Regions from separate parts of the Azospirillum sp. B510 genome, predicted to be linked through region 2. Evidence: predicted binding sites of a transcription regulator. Region 2 holds the regulator's gene; the other holds the start of a gene.
The links. The regulator LexA, encoded in region 2, represses DNA repair genes until DNA is damaged. The targets are predictions, from matches to a motif close to ATGTTCTANTTTGGTTC.

Region 1: a site for LexA is predicted at 3,030-3,046, ahead of recA (recombinase RecA). Genes of this name have one in related genera too.

What each region holds. Positions count from the first base shown of each region.
Region 1 is NC_013854.1:1,382,881-1,389,645, forward strand. Features, by position in the region: gene flhB (flagellar biosynthesis protein FlhB) at 1-310, shown strand, start outside; gene AZL_RS06410 (ATP-binding protein) at 427-2,958, shown strand; gene recA (recombinase RecA) at 3,100-4,179, shown strand; gene AZL_RS06420 (cupin domain-containing protein) at 4,279-4,575, shown strand; gene AZL_RS06425 (hypothetical protein) at 4,611-5,186, opposite strand; gene AZL_RS06430 (glycosyltransferase family 2 protein) at 5,277-6,765, opposite strand, start outside.
Region 2 is NC_013854.1:1,834,345-1,841,109, reverse strand. Features, by position in the region: gene gltA (citrate synthase) at 1-135, opposite strand, end outside; gene gltX (glutamate--tRNA ligase) at 236-1,642, opposite strand; gene AZL_RS08500 (ComEC/Rec2 family competence protein) at 1,742-3,952, shown strand; gene lexA (transcriptional repressor LexA) at 4,017-4,739, opposite strand; gene glp (molybdopterin molybdotransferase MoeA) at 4,938-6,167, opposite strand; gene moaC (cyclic pyranopterin monophosphate synthase MoaC) at 6,172-6,681, opposite strand; gene AZL_RS08480 (GNAT family N-acetyltransferase) at 6,678-6,765, opposite strand, start outside.

The DNA.
Region 1 (6,765 bases), 450 kb from region 2:
CATGATGGCGGCGGTGCCGGACGCCGACGTGGTGGTCACCAACCCGACCCATTTCGCGGTCGCGCTGAAATACGACCCCAGCCAGATGGGCGCGCCGCTGGTGCTGGCGAAGGGCGTCGATCAGGTCGCCTTCAAGATCCGCGAGATCGCCGAATCGAACAATGTTCCGGTCATAGAAAACCCACCTCTTGCCCGGGCGCTCTATGCCGCTTGCGATATCGACGAGGAAGTCCCATCCGAGCATTATCGGGCGGTCGCCGAAGTCATTACCTATGTCTTCAAGCTTAAAGGGCGGTCGTTGCGCAACTGATCCGGCTCCGTGGCGGTTGACGGAACCGGGGCGGGCAACCGACCATCGCTGGCTGCGCGATGGAGGTGCCCGGTCCGCGGCATTTCCCAGGGAGACGGTGTGGGGTTTGACGATTGGTGGACGACACAACTTCCCTTTCCGACACGGCACGCACCGCGGCGAAGCGTGGAGCATCGTCCGGCCGTCTGCTGATGGTCACGCAGTATGCGACGGCCCCAACCGGCTTGCTGGTGCTGGTCGCCGGACTTCTGCTGGACAGCGACGCGCTCGGCTGGTTGGGGGCGCTGCTGGCGGCGCTGGGGGTGGCTCTGCTGATCGGCCGCAGCATCGTCATGGTGCGGCGGTCGGCGCGCGTCGGCGCGCTGCTCGGCGGTGCGCTGGAGGGGATGCCGGCGGGTCAACTGCTCTGTGACGGGATGGAGGAGGTGGTGTTCATCAACGCCGCCTTCCGCGAACTGGCGGGCTGGCGCCGTGGCGAACGGCCGCTGGACTCCCTGGCGCGTCAGTTCGCCGGGGACCCCGACAGCGCGCGGGAGTTCCGCCGTCTGCGGGAGCGGGTGAAGGCCGGGGCCGCCGCTTCGGCCGAACTGGCGATCCCGGCGCTGGACGGCCAGCCGCCGGAATGGCGCAAGGTGCAGGGCCAGCCGGTGGGCGGCTTTCCCGGTTCCGTCCATTGGCGGGTCGAGGACATCACCGCGAGGCGCGAACTGGAGCATGTCATGCTGCGCGAGCAGGCCAAGCTCGCCGATTTCATGGAGCATGCGCCGGTCGGCTTCTTCTCGGTCGACCAGAACGGCCAGTTCCTGTTCGTCAACGCCACGCTGGCCCAGTGGCTGGAGGCGCTACCCGGCGACCTGACCGACGGCGACGCGCGGCTGCACGGCATCCTGGCCGCCCCGCCGCTCACCGCCGCCCCGTATGACCTGTTCGATCACGGCGGCGGCGAGCAGCGCGGCGAGCTGACCATGGTCGGCCTGCGTGGCCGGCGTTTCCAGGTGGCGGTGGCTCAGAGCGTGGTGCATGCCGACGACGGCACCATCCACACCCGGTCGGTGGTGCGCGACCTGTCTCCCGAGCGGGAATGGCAGGAGGCGTTGCGCCTGTCCGAGCAGCGCTTCCAGCGTTTTTTCGAGGATGCGCCGATCGGCATCGCCCTGGTGGACGAGACCGGGCAACTGACGGAATGCAACGAGGCCTTCCTGGCGCTGATCGGCAGCGAGGCCGGCAGCGTCATCGACCGCCCGATGGCCGAGCTGATCGTCCCGGCGGAGCGCGAGGTGGTGACCACCCGGCTGAAATCGGTGCAGGGTGGCGCCGATCCGGCCCACCCGCTCGAGGTGCGGCTGTCCGGCGGGCGGGAACTGACCGCCCAGCTCTATGCCCGGCGCCTGGCCAACCCGGTCCGCACCGATGGCCGGATGGAGATGGGGCGGGGGGATGGCGTCGGGCTGATCCTGCACTTCATCGACATGACCGAGCGCAAGAGCCTGGAGGCGCAGTTCGCCCAGTCGCAGAAGATGCAGGCGGTCGGCCAGCTGGCCGGTGGCGTGGCGCACGACTTCAACAACCTGCTGACGGCGATGATCGGCTTCTGCGACCTGCTGCTGCTGCGGCACAAGCCGGGCGACCAGTCCTTCAGCGATATCATGCAGATCAAGCAGAACGCCAACCGCGCCGCCAATCTGGTACGGCAGCTTCTGGCCTTCTCGCGCCAGCAGACCCTGCAACCGCGCGTCATCAACGTGACCGACGTGCTGGCGGAGCTGGCGAACCTGCTGCGCCGGCTGATCGGCGAGAATATCGAGTTGAAGATGATCCATGGCCGCGAGCTGGGGCTGGTCAAGGTCGACCAGAACCAGTTGGAACAGGTCATCATCAATCTGGTGGTGAATGCCCGCGACGCCATGGCCGGCGGCGGCAAGCTGACCATCAACACCACCAACCATGTCGTCAGCGAGCCGGAACGGCGGGAGCATGAGACGGTTCCGCCCGGCGGCTACGTCTCCATCGATGTGATCGACACCGGCTGCGGCATCGCGCGCGAGAATCTGCAACGCATCTTCGAGCCCTTCTATACGACCAAGGAGGTCGGGTCGGGCACCGGGCTCGGCCTGTCGACGGTCTATGGCATTGTGCGGCAGACCGGCGGCTTCGTCCTGGTCGATTCGGCGGTGGGGGAGGGAACCACCTTCACCATCCTGCTGCCGCATCACCAGGGCGACCTGCGTCCGGTCGATGTGGCGGAGCCGCGTGAGCGGCGCGGCAGCGATCTGACCGGCAGCGGCACCATCCTGCTGGTGGAGGATGAGGACGCCGTCCGCGTCTTCTCCGCCCGCGCGCTGCGCAACAAGGGCTATCAGGTGCTGGAGGCCAAGAATGGCGAGGCGGCACTCCAGCAGATCGAGGCCAACGGCGCCTCCATCGACCTGCTGATCACCGATGTGGTGATGCCGCAGATGGACGGTCCGACGCTGGCCCGCCATGTCCACGAGCTGCGGCCGGAGATGCGCGTGATCTTCATTTCCGGCTATGCCGAGGACCGTCTTGGCGAGATCGACGGGGTCGAGGTCGCCCATTTCCTGCCCAAGCCCTTCTCGCTGAAGCAGCTTGCCTCCAAGGTGAAGGAGGTCATCCGCGACGGGCGCTAGGCGAAAGGGAGATAGCCCGGACCACGTCCGGAAAACGGGAACGCACCGGAAACATCAGCTCTTGCAAACAAGAACGAAGAGAGTACATTCAGCTTCGTTGCAAGAGCGCCGACCGTGTGTTCTAAGAGAGGGGTACCGGGCATGTCGTCCGCACAGCTTCGTTTGGTCGAGAAGGATTCCATGGACAAGCAGAAGGCGCTCGATGCCGCCCTGAGCCAGATCGAACGCGCGTTCGGCAAGGGCTCGATCATGAAGCTCGGCGCTCGCGAGAATCTGGTCGAGACGGAGGTGGTGTCCACCGGCTCGCTGGGTCTCGACATCGCGCTGGGCATCGGCGGCCTGCCGCGTGGCCGTATCGTCGAAATCTACGGTCCGGAAAGCTCGGGCAAGACGACGCTGGCTCTGCACGCCATCGCCCAGGCCCAGAAGAATGGCGGGACCTGTGCCTTCGTCGACGCCGAACACGCGCTCGACCCGTCCTATGCCCGCAAGCTCGGCGTCAACATCGACGAACTGCTGATCTCGCAGCCGGATGCCGGCGAGCAGGCGCTGGAGATCGCCGACACGCTGGTACGGTCCGGCGCCATCGACGTGCTGGTCGTGGACTCGGTGGCCGCCCTGGTGCCGCGCGCCGAGCTGGAAGGCGAGATGGGCGACAGCCATGTCGGCTTGCATGCCCGCCTGATGAGCCAGGCGCTGCGCAAGCTGACCGGCTCCATCGCCAAGTCGAACTGCCTGGTCATCTTCATCAACCAGATCCGCCTGAAGATCGGCGTGATGTTCGGCAACCCGGAGACGACGACCGGCGGCAACGCCCTGAAATTCTACGCCTCCGTCCGTCTCGACATCCGCCGCATCGGTTCGATCAAGGATCGCGACACCGTCGTCGGCAACCAGACCCGCGTCAAGGTGGTGAAGAACAAGATGGCCCCGCCCTTCCGCGTGGTCGAGTTCGACATCATGTATGGCGAGGGCGTGTCGAAGGTCGGCGAGCTGCTCGACCTCGGCATCCAGGCCGGGGTGGTCGACAAGTCGGGCGCCTGGTTCAGCTATGACGGTACGCGCATCGGCCAGGGTCGGGAGAACGCCAAGACCTTCCTGCGCAACAACCCGGAGATGGCCGACGCCATCGAGGCCAAGATCCGCGGCAACGCCGGCCTGGTCGCCGATGCCATGATGGGCACCCCGGAAACCGACGGCGAGGCCTCCACGCCGGAGTAAGGCATCCGCTGCCTTCGGAAGCCCGCCGTCTGTGAGGGCGGCGGGCTTTCCTTCTGCTCGCGGGATTCAGGAGCGGATCAAGGATTTCAGGGGGAAGCGATGATCAATCTGATCGCGGAAACGGCGACGCTGCCTCAGGCGTGGCGGTCGCGGATCGTTGGCAAGATCGCCGGAGCCAATCTGAAAATCATCCGCATGGATGAGGCCGGCATTCCATCGGAAAGCCATGCCGATTTCGACGAGGCGCTTTTCGTTCTCGAAGGCGCCATGACGCTCGACGTCGAAGGCGAGCTGATCAACATGGCGGCGGGTGACTTTTTCGTCGTCCCGGCGGGCAAAAGCCACCGTGTCCTGGAAGGAAGCCATGGCATCCTGTTCCTGGTCGATGCGGAATAAGGCAGCCCGATCACGATCCGATAGAACCGGCTCCTTCAGACATCCACCACCATGTGCGGCCTGAACGCGCCCTCCAGCGTCAGCAGCAGATGGAGATAGACCGCCACCTTGCGGGCGCGGTCGCTGTTGCGTGACAGGCAATCGCGCAGCTGTTCCGCCAGTCGCGCGGTTTCCGGGTCCTGTTGGGGGGCGGCGGCGGTGACGGCTTTGACGATATGCTCCGGATCGACCGGAACCGGGGCCGCCGGGTCCTTCAGCAGCGCTTCGGCCAGCGCCTCCTCGTCATGGTCGGCCGGGGAGGGGGTGGATGGCGGTGGCGGGGCCTGCCGTGCCAGATGGCTGCGGAGATTGTCCTTCAGCCGGTTCCGCTGACCCTCGTCCAGCCCGTCGAACTGGTCGACCTCGTCGAACAGAAGGTCGTAGAGCCGTCGGCGTTGCGGGTTCGGCGGGTTCTGGCCGCGCCGCTCCTGCTCGCGGTCCTGCTGTTCCTTGCGCGGGTTGCGGCGGTGGTTGCGGTCGGTGGCGCTGCCGGCCCGTTCCACACCCGCAGTGGTGCGGACGCTGAATTCCGGCGGACCAATGCCGCCGCCGGAGGAGAGAGTGCCCGCCATCAGCCGCCTCCCGGAACAGAGGGTCCCAAGCGGTAAAGTCTGGCAGAGCCGGCGCTTTCGTCAATGCGAAAGCGCCGGCTTGGGTCCATGTCAGTCGCCGGCGCCGGCCCCGACGGCGCCATTGGCGGCCTCGGGCTTGCTCTTGCCGAAGCCGATGGTGGGGAAGACATTGATCAGCGCGGTGATGAAGGCGGCGAGATAGGGCAGCGACTGCACCACCAGCAGGCCCGACCACATGAAGGCGTCACGGTTCTCATGGCCGAAGACCATGACGATGGCCAACGCCGCGCCCCACAGCGACACCAGCAGCACCAGTTCCTCCCGCGCCATCAGGAAGGCCTGCATCAGCGCCGGCTGGTTCTCGCATTTCGGCGTGCGGACGAAGGGGCGGCCCGAGGTGAAGATGCCCAGCCACATGGCGCGGCCGACCGTATGGGTCAGCGCCATGCCGGCGACCGCCGCCCCGACCTTGTCCCAGAAGCCGCATTTCACCCGCGCCTCATAGAGCCAGAGCGAGGCGCCGACCTTGAAGGCGAAGACGCTCAGCGTCGGGATCATGAAGACGTTGGGCGGGAACTCGAAATATTTGGGGAAGGCCATCAGGCCGATCGACCACAGGATGCCGGCGATGCCGAACACCATATGGGCGGCGTCGGCGAACCAGGGCAACCAGCCGGTGATGAAATGGTATTTCTGGCCGGTGGTCAGCTCCTTGGCGCCCGGCGACAACTGGCGCCAGTGATGCTTCAGGATCTGCACGGCGCCGTAGGCCCAGCGGAAACGCTGCGTCTTGTAGGCGGAGAAGCTGTCGGGAACCAGGCCCTTGCCGTAGCTTTCCGGCATATAGACGGCCTCATAGCCATGCTCGAACAGGCGCAGGCCGAGGTCGGCGTCCTCGGTGATGCACCATTCGCCCCAGCGGCCGACCTTCTCCAGCGCCGTCTTGCGGATGATGGTCATGGTGCCGTGCTGGATGATCGCGTTGCGCTCGTTGCGCTGGATCATGCCGATGTGGAAGAAACCGGCATATTCCCAGTTGGTCATGCGCTGGAACAGGTCATGTTCCCACTCGCGGTAATCCTGCGGCGATTGGACGAAGCCGACCTCCGGCCGGTTGAAGTGTGGGATCGTCGCCTTCAGCCAATCGGGATGGACCTGATAGTCGCTGTCGATGACGGCGATGTGCTCGGCGTCGGGAGCGGTCTGGGCCAGGCCGAAATTCAAGGCGCCCGCCTTGAAGCCCGGCCAGTTGTCGAGGTGGAAGAAGCGGAACTTCGGCCCCAGCGTCTTGCAATATTCCTCGATCGGGCGCCAGACGGCCGGATCCTTGGTGTTGTTGTCGAGCAGCAGGACTTCGTAATTCGGGTAGTCGAGCCTGGCCAGCGCGTCCAGCGTCTGCATGACCATGTGCGGCGGTTCGTTGTAGCAGGGCACATGGATCGACACCTTCGCCGCGTTGGGCAGCGGGGCGGCGGAGCAGGGGATGAATTTGCGCTTGAACTTGTGCTGCCAGACGACCTCGGTCAGTTCCATGCCGTCGATCAGCATCACCGCGAACAGCACCAGCTGACAGAAGATC
Region 2 (6,765 bases):
GGTCTCGGCGTAGAGCTTGCGGATGTCGATCACGCTCGGCCCGACGCTGCCGTGCATGACCGGCATCGTGACCTGCTTGCCCGTCTTGTTATCGATGAGGGTAACGGTGTCCTTGCCGTCCTCGGTCTTGGTCATCTCGGCACGTCCTTATCGTTGAGGGTCGGGCTTGGCGCCCTTTTTTCGTCGGCGCAGCATAGTTCCATGGCTGCCTGATGGCAACGCACGGAAATGACCTTTATGCTGCACCCGCAGCATCGCGGATGCGGGAAAGCGTCACATCCCGACCCAGCAATTCGGCGACCTCGAAGATCGGTGGAGAGACCGTCGAACCGGTCAGGGCGGCGCGGAGCGGTTGGGCCACCTTGCCCAGCTTCTCGCCCCGCGCCTCGGCGAAGGCGCGGACCTGCGCCTCCAGTGCCGCGGCGGAGAAGTCCGGCTCGGCGGCGAAGGCCGCAGCCAGCTCCTTCAACAGGCTACGGCCCTTTTCGTCGAGCAGCGCGGTTGCCTTCTCATCGTAGCCGAGCGGCTGAGGCGCGACGTAGAAGCGCGCGCTCTGTGCCAAGTCGACCACGGTGCGGGCGCGCTGCTTCAGCCCGTTCATCGCCCGAGTCAGAAGGTCGCGATCCGCATCGCTCAGGCTGCGGCCGAGGTCGGCTTCCAGCCGCGGCGCGATCAGCCCGACCAGCCGGGCGTCATCGGCCAGCCGCATGTAATGGGCGTTCAGGTTCTCCAGCTTGGCGAAGTCGAAGCGGGAGGCCGAACGGCCGATGTTTTCCAGGTTGAACCACTCGATCGCCTGCTCGGTGGAGATGATCTCGTCATCGCCATGCGACCAGCCGAGCCGCAGCAGGTAATTGCGGATGGCTTCCGGCAGATAGCCCATGTCGCGATAGGCATCGACGCCGAGCGCGCCGTGGCGCTTGGACAGCTTCGCGCCGTCGGGCCCGTGGATCAGCGGGATATGGCCGAAGCGCGGCAGGTCCCAGCCCATGGCGTTGAAGATCTGGATCTGACGGAAGGTGTTGGTCAGATGGTCGTCGCCGCGGATGACGTGGGTCACGCCCATGTCGTGGTCGTCCACCACCACCGCCAGCAGATAGGTCGGCGTGCCGTCGGCGCGCAGCAGGATCAGGTCGTCGAGCTGGGCGTTCTGCACCGTCACCTCGCCCTGGACGAGGTCGTTGAGGACGGTCTGTCCCTCCTGCGGCGCCTTCAGCCGGATCACCGGGGCCACCCCCTCCGGGGCGTCGGAGTCGGGGCGGTCGCGCCAGCGGCCGTCATAACGCATCGGCTGTCCGGCGGCCTTCTGGGCGGCGCGCATCTCCTCCAGTTCCTCCGGGCTGCAATAGCAGCGGTAGGCCTTGCCGGCGGCCAGCATCTGGTGCGCCACCTCGGCATGACGGTCCTTGCGTCCGAACTGGCTGATGGCGTCGCCGTCCCAATCCAGCCCCAGCCACTTAAGCCCGTCGAGGATGGCGTCGACCGCCGCGTCGGTGGAGCGTTGCCGGTCGGTGTCTTCGATCCGCAGCAGGAACTTGCCGCCGGTGTTGCGGGCGTACAGCCAGTTGAACAGGGCGGTGCGGCCACCGCCGATGTGCAGAAAGCCGGTCGGCGACGGAGCGAAGCGGGTGACGACGGTCATCGGTCTCTCAATTTCCGGTTCGGCGCTGGTATGATGCGCCGGTGGTTCGACACCGTGGTTTAACACAGCCACCGGGCTTGGAGGCAATGCGATGCGCGCATGGACGATCGCCATGGGGTACGCGGGCGTCATCGCCGCGCCGGGAGTCCGTTCCCGGTGACGGCGGCCGGCTGGCCGGAGGAGGAGACGGACGGTCCGGCGGCGCTCGGCGGCGGCTGGCGGCGCCTGCTGGCGCTCACGGGCAGGCGACTCGCGGCGTTGGCCGAGGCCGAGGCGGAGCGCTGGGTGTTGTGGCTTCCCGTCGCCTTCGGGGCCGGGGTATCGCTGTATTTCGGCCTGCGCCAGGAGCCTGTCTGGTGGAGCGGGTTGGCCGCGGCCGGCTGCGGCGGCGGTCTGCTGCTGATGGTGCGGCGCTGGTTCGCGCTGGCCGCCGCCGTGACGATGCTGCTGATGGTGGCCGCCGGCTTTCTGGTGGCCCAGGCCCATACCGCGCGGGTGGCGGCGCCGGTCCTGAGCCGCTGCATCGCCGGCGCCACCGTCACCGGCCGGGTGATGGCGGTGGAGCGGCGGCCGGGGGCGTCCCGCATCACCTTGCGGGAGGTGACGGTCAGCCGGCTGGCGCCGGAACGGACGCCGGCGGCGCTGCGCATCCGCCTGTCGGACCGTTATCCCGCTCCGCCGCCCGGATCGGTGGTGCGGGTGCGGGCGACGCTGCTGCCGCCCCAGGCGCCGGCCGAACCGGGGGCCTTCGATTTCCAGCGCCGGGCCTGGTTCATGGGGCTCGGCGCCACCGGCTTCGCCACCGGTGGGCCCGAGCAGATCGAGGCGCCGCCGGTGACGGGGTGGAGCACGATCGCCATCGCCTTCGAGCGGGCGCGCGGCGCCATCGCCGAGCGCGTGGCCACCGCCATCGGCGACCCGGTCGAGGCCAGCGTCACCACCGCCCTGTTGAACGGCGAGGAGTTCGGGATCCCGGATGGGACGATGGACGACTTCCGCAACAGCGGACTGGCGCATCTGCTGTCAATCTCGGGCCTGCATGTCGGCATCGCCGCCGGCATCCTGTTCTATGTGGTCCGGGCGCTGCTGGCGCTGGTGCCCTACATCGCGCTGCGCTGGCCGATCAAGAAGATCGCGGCTCTGTTCGGCATCCTGTCGGCGCTCGCCTACACGCTGCTGGTCGGGGCGCCGTTGCCGACGGTGCGGTCGGTGCTGATGACCGGCATGGTGATGGGGGCGATCATGCTCGACCGCCATCCCTTGAGCATGCGGCTGGTCGCCTTCGCCGGGATGGTCACCATCGCCATGGATCCGGAGGGGATGCTCGGCCCCAGCTTCCAGATGTCCTTCGCGGCGGTGGTGGCGCTGATCGCCGCCTTCGAGCGCGGCAGTCCCCGGTTGGCCGAGTGGCGACGCGATGCCGGGTGGGTCGTGCGCGGGCTGTTCTATGTCGGCGGCATTCTGCTGACCAGCGTGGTGGCGACGCTGGCGACCTTGCCCTTCTCGCTCTTCCATTTTCAGCAGATCGCCTTCTATGGCGTGCTGTCGAACCTGATCGCCATTCCCATCACCTCCTTCTGGGTCATGCCGTGGAGCCTGATCGCCTATGCGCTGCTGCCCTTCGGATGGGAGGAGCCGGCGCTGATCGCCATGAACTGGGGGGACCGCGCGGTGATCTGGACCGCCGAATTCTTCGGCCGTCTGCCCTGGGCGTCGCTGACCGTGCCGGCGATGCCGGCCGGGGGTTTCACGGCGCTGGTGCTGGGCGGCATCTGGCTCTGCGTGTGGACGCGGCGGTGGCGCTGGCTGGGAATGCTGCCGATCCTCGCCGGCCTGGCCGCACCGATGCTGGCGGAGCGGCCGGACGTGCTGGTGGCCGGGGATGGCACGGTGATGGCGGTGAGGATGCCGGATGGGCGGCTCAGCGCGTCGGTCAAGGGGGGCGGACGGGTGACCGAGACCTGGCGGGAGCGGGATGGCGAGCGGACGGCGGCCGACCCCTGGCCGGCGGCGGGAGAATGGAGCGACGGGGAGCGGTCGCTGGGCTGCGATGGGCTGGGCTGTCTTTATCGGGTACGGGGGAGGAGCATGGCCCTGTCCCGCCTGCCGGATGCGCTGGACGAGGATTGCGGGGCGGCGGATGCGGTGGTGACGACGGCGGTGGCGCGCGGATGCCGGGCGGATCTGGTGATCGACCGCTGGGCATTGCGCCATGAGGGGGCGCATGCGCTGACCGTCACGGCCGATGGGATAAAGGTGGAGACGGTGCGGGGCGTGCGGGGCGATCGGCCCTGGACCGGAGGGAGGTGAATGTGGGCGGGCTCCTTGCCCCCCCGACCCTCCCCCGCCGGGCGGGGGAGGGGGTGTCAGCGTCTCAGTATTTCCGAACGAGCCCGACCAGCTTGCCCTGCACGCGGACGCGGTCGGCGCCGAAGATGCGGGTTTCATAGGCGGCGTTGGCGGGTTCCAGCGCCACCGTGTTGCCCTTGCGGCGCAGGCGCTTCAGCGTCACCTCGCCCTCATCGACGAGAGCGACGACGATGGTGCCGTTCTCCGCCGAGTCACAGCGCTGGATGATGATGGTGTCGTGGTCGAGAATACCGGCCTCGACCATCGAGTCGCCGGACACCTCCAGCGCGTAATGGTCGCCGGTGCTCAGCATCGAGGCGGGGATATCGACGAAGGCGCTGTTGTCGCGCAGGGCTTCGATCGGGGTGCCGGCGGCGATGCGGCCATAGAGCGGCAGTTGCACCGTCTCGTTCGCGGACGCCGGAGCGGGGGCGGGCGGGGCGGCGTCACGGCTGGCGAAGGCGAAATCGCCCCGGATGACGTTGGGCTGGAATTTCGGCTTGACGGCGGCACGGGAACGGGCGGCGTCCAGCCCCTCGGGCAGGCGGAGAACCTCCAGCGCGCGGGCGCGATGGGGCAGGCGGCGGATGAAGCCGCGTTCCTCGAGCCCGGTGATCAGGCGGTGGATGCCCGACTTGGACTTCAGCCCCAGGGCGTCCTTCATCTCGTCGAACGACGGCGAGACACCGCCCTGGCCGAGCCGTTCGTGGATGAACAGCAGCAATTCATGCTGCTTGCGCGTGAGCATCGATGCCTCCCGGCCGTCGCCAGACTGAAGATGGAACAAAAACCAAACGTTGCTCCCCTGTTCTAGTTTGGTTCCTGGGGCGCGTCAAGCCCCCACCGTCCTATTTGAGAACTTGAATGGAACATTTGGAACGGTATGAAACGGTTTTCCCGCCTCCGTTCACTGTTCAATCCGCAAGGTCGCGAGGATGGCGGGCGGTCAGACGCTGAGCGCTCCATCAGTCAGGGGAAGCACGGCCACCATGGCGCCGGCCGGCTCCGGGTCGGCATTGGGCGGGCGACGGATCAGGCAGTCGGCCTGGGCGTAAAGCGAGGTGATGGCGCTGTCCTGGCGGGCGAAGGGCGTCACCGTCGGAATGCCGTCGGGGCCGGTGGCCAGGGTCGCGCGCAGGTAATCCTCGCGGCGGTCGTTGGCCTTCAGGGCGGTGGCCAGGCGGGCGCGCGGCGGCGGGCGGTCGTCCTCGGGCGGCAATCCCTGCAACAGGCGCAGGACCGGGCGTAGGAACAGCAGGGCGGTGACACCGGTGGAAACCGGATTGCCCGGCAAGCCCAGCAGCGGAACCGACCCGGCGCGCCCGAACATCACCGCCTTGCCCGGCCGCATCGCCACGGCCTGAACCTCCAGCGTCAGCCCGTAGTCGGCCAGAACGTCGCGCACAAGGTCGTAATCGCCATGGGCGGCGCCGCCGGTGGTGACCAGCAGGTCGCAGCCGGCCGCTCCCTTCGCCAGTGTGGCGACACTGTCCGGCGTGTCCCTGGCGACGCCGAGATTGTGGGCGAGGCCGCCCTGGGCGGTGACCAGGGCGCACAGGCCGAGCGCGTTGGTGCTGACGATCTGGCTCGGCCCCAGCGGGTCGCCGGGCAGGGCGATCTCGTCGCCGGTGGCGAGGATGGCGATGCGCGGCCGGCGATGGACCGACAGCCAGGGCAGATTGCCGCCGGCGGCCAGCGCGATGTCGCGGGCGGTCAGGCGCCGGCCCCGCGGCAGCAGCTCCTGCCCGGCCGTGAAGTCGAATCCAGCCTGCCGGACGAAGCGGCCGGCGACCACGGCGCGGCCGATCCGGACGCTGGTATCGTCGGCGTCGCAATCCTCCTGCATCACCACGGCGTCGGCGTCCTCGGGCAGGGGCGCGCCGGTGAAGATGCGCACGGCCTCGCCCGGCCCGATCCTGCCGGCGAAGGCATGGCCGGCGGCGGATTCGCCGATGCGGCGGAGCGTGACGGGTGTCTCCGCGGTCGCGGCGGCGATGTCGGCGGCGCGCACCGCCCAGCCATCCATGGCGGCGGCGTGGAAGGGCGGCTGGGTCAGGCGGGCGATCGCCGGTCCGGCCAGCACCCGGCCGAGAGCCTCGGGCAATGCCACGGTCTCCGCCGGCAGCGGGGCGAAGGCCGACAGGATGCGCGCGCGCGCCTCGGCGACGGAGATCATGGCGTCAGGTCCCGGCTGATGGAACGGCGGGCGTCACGGCGGCGCCACCCCAGTCGCCGCTCTTGCCGCCGGCCTTGTGCAGCAGGCGGACATCGGTGACGGTCATGCCGCGATCCACCGCCTTGCACATGTCGTAGACGGTCAACGCCGCGATGGTGACGGCGGTCAGCGCCTCCATCTCCACGCCGGTCTGGCCCTTCAGCTTGCAGGTGGCGGTCACGTCCACCGCGTTGCGGGCCGGGTCGCAGGAGAGATCCACCTTGACCGAGGTCAGCATCAGCGGGTGGCACAGCGGGATCAGGTCCGGGGTGCGTTTCGCCCCCATGATGCCGGCCAGCCGGGCGACCGACAGCACGTCGCCCTTCCTGACGCCGCCCTGCATGATGAGAGCCAGGGTGTCCGGCCGCATCAGCACGGTGGCGGCCGCGGTGGCGGTGCGTTCGGTGTCGGCCTTGTCGGAGACATCGACCATCACCGCCTTGCCGTCGGCGTCGAAATGGGTGAAGCCGCTCATCGGCCGGTCTCCTGAAGCGGTTTTTCCATGAAGACGCTGACGTCGTGGTCCTTGTAGCAGCCGTAGGGGCCACGGTCGGCGAAG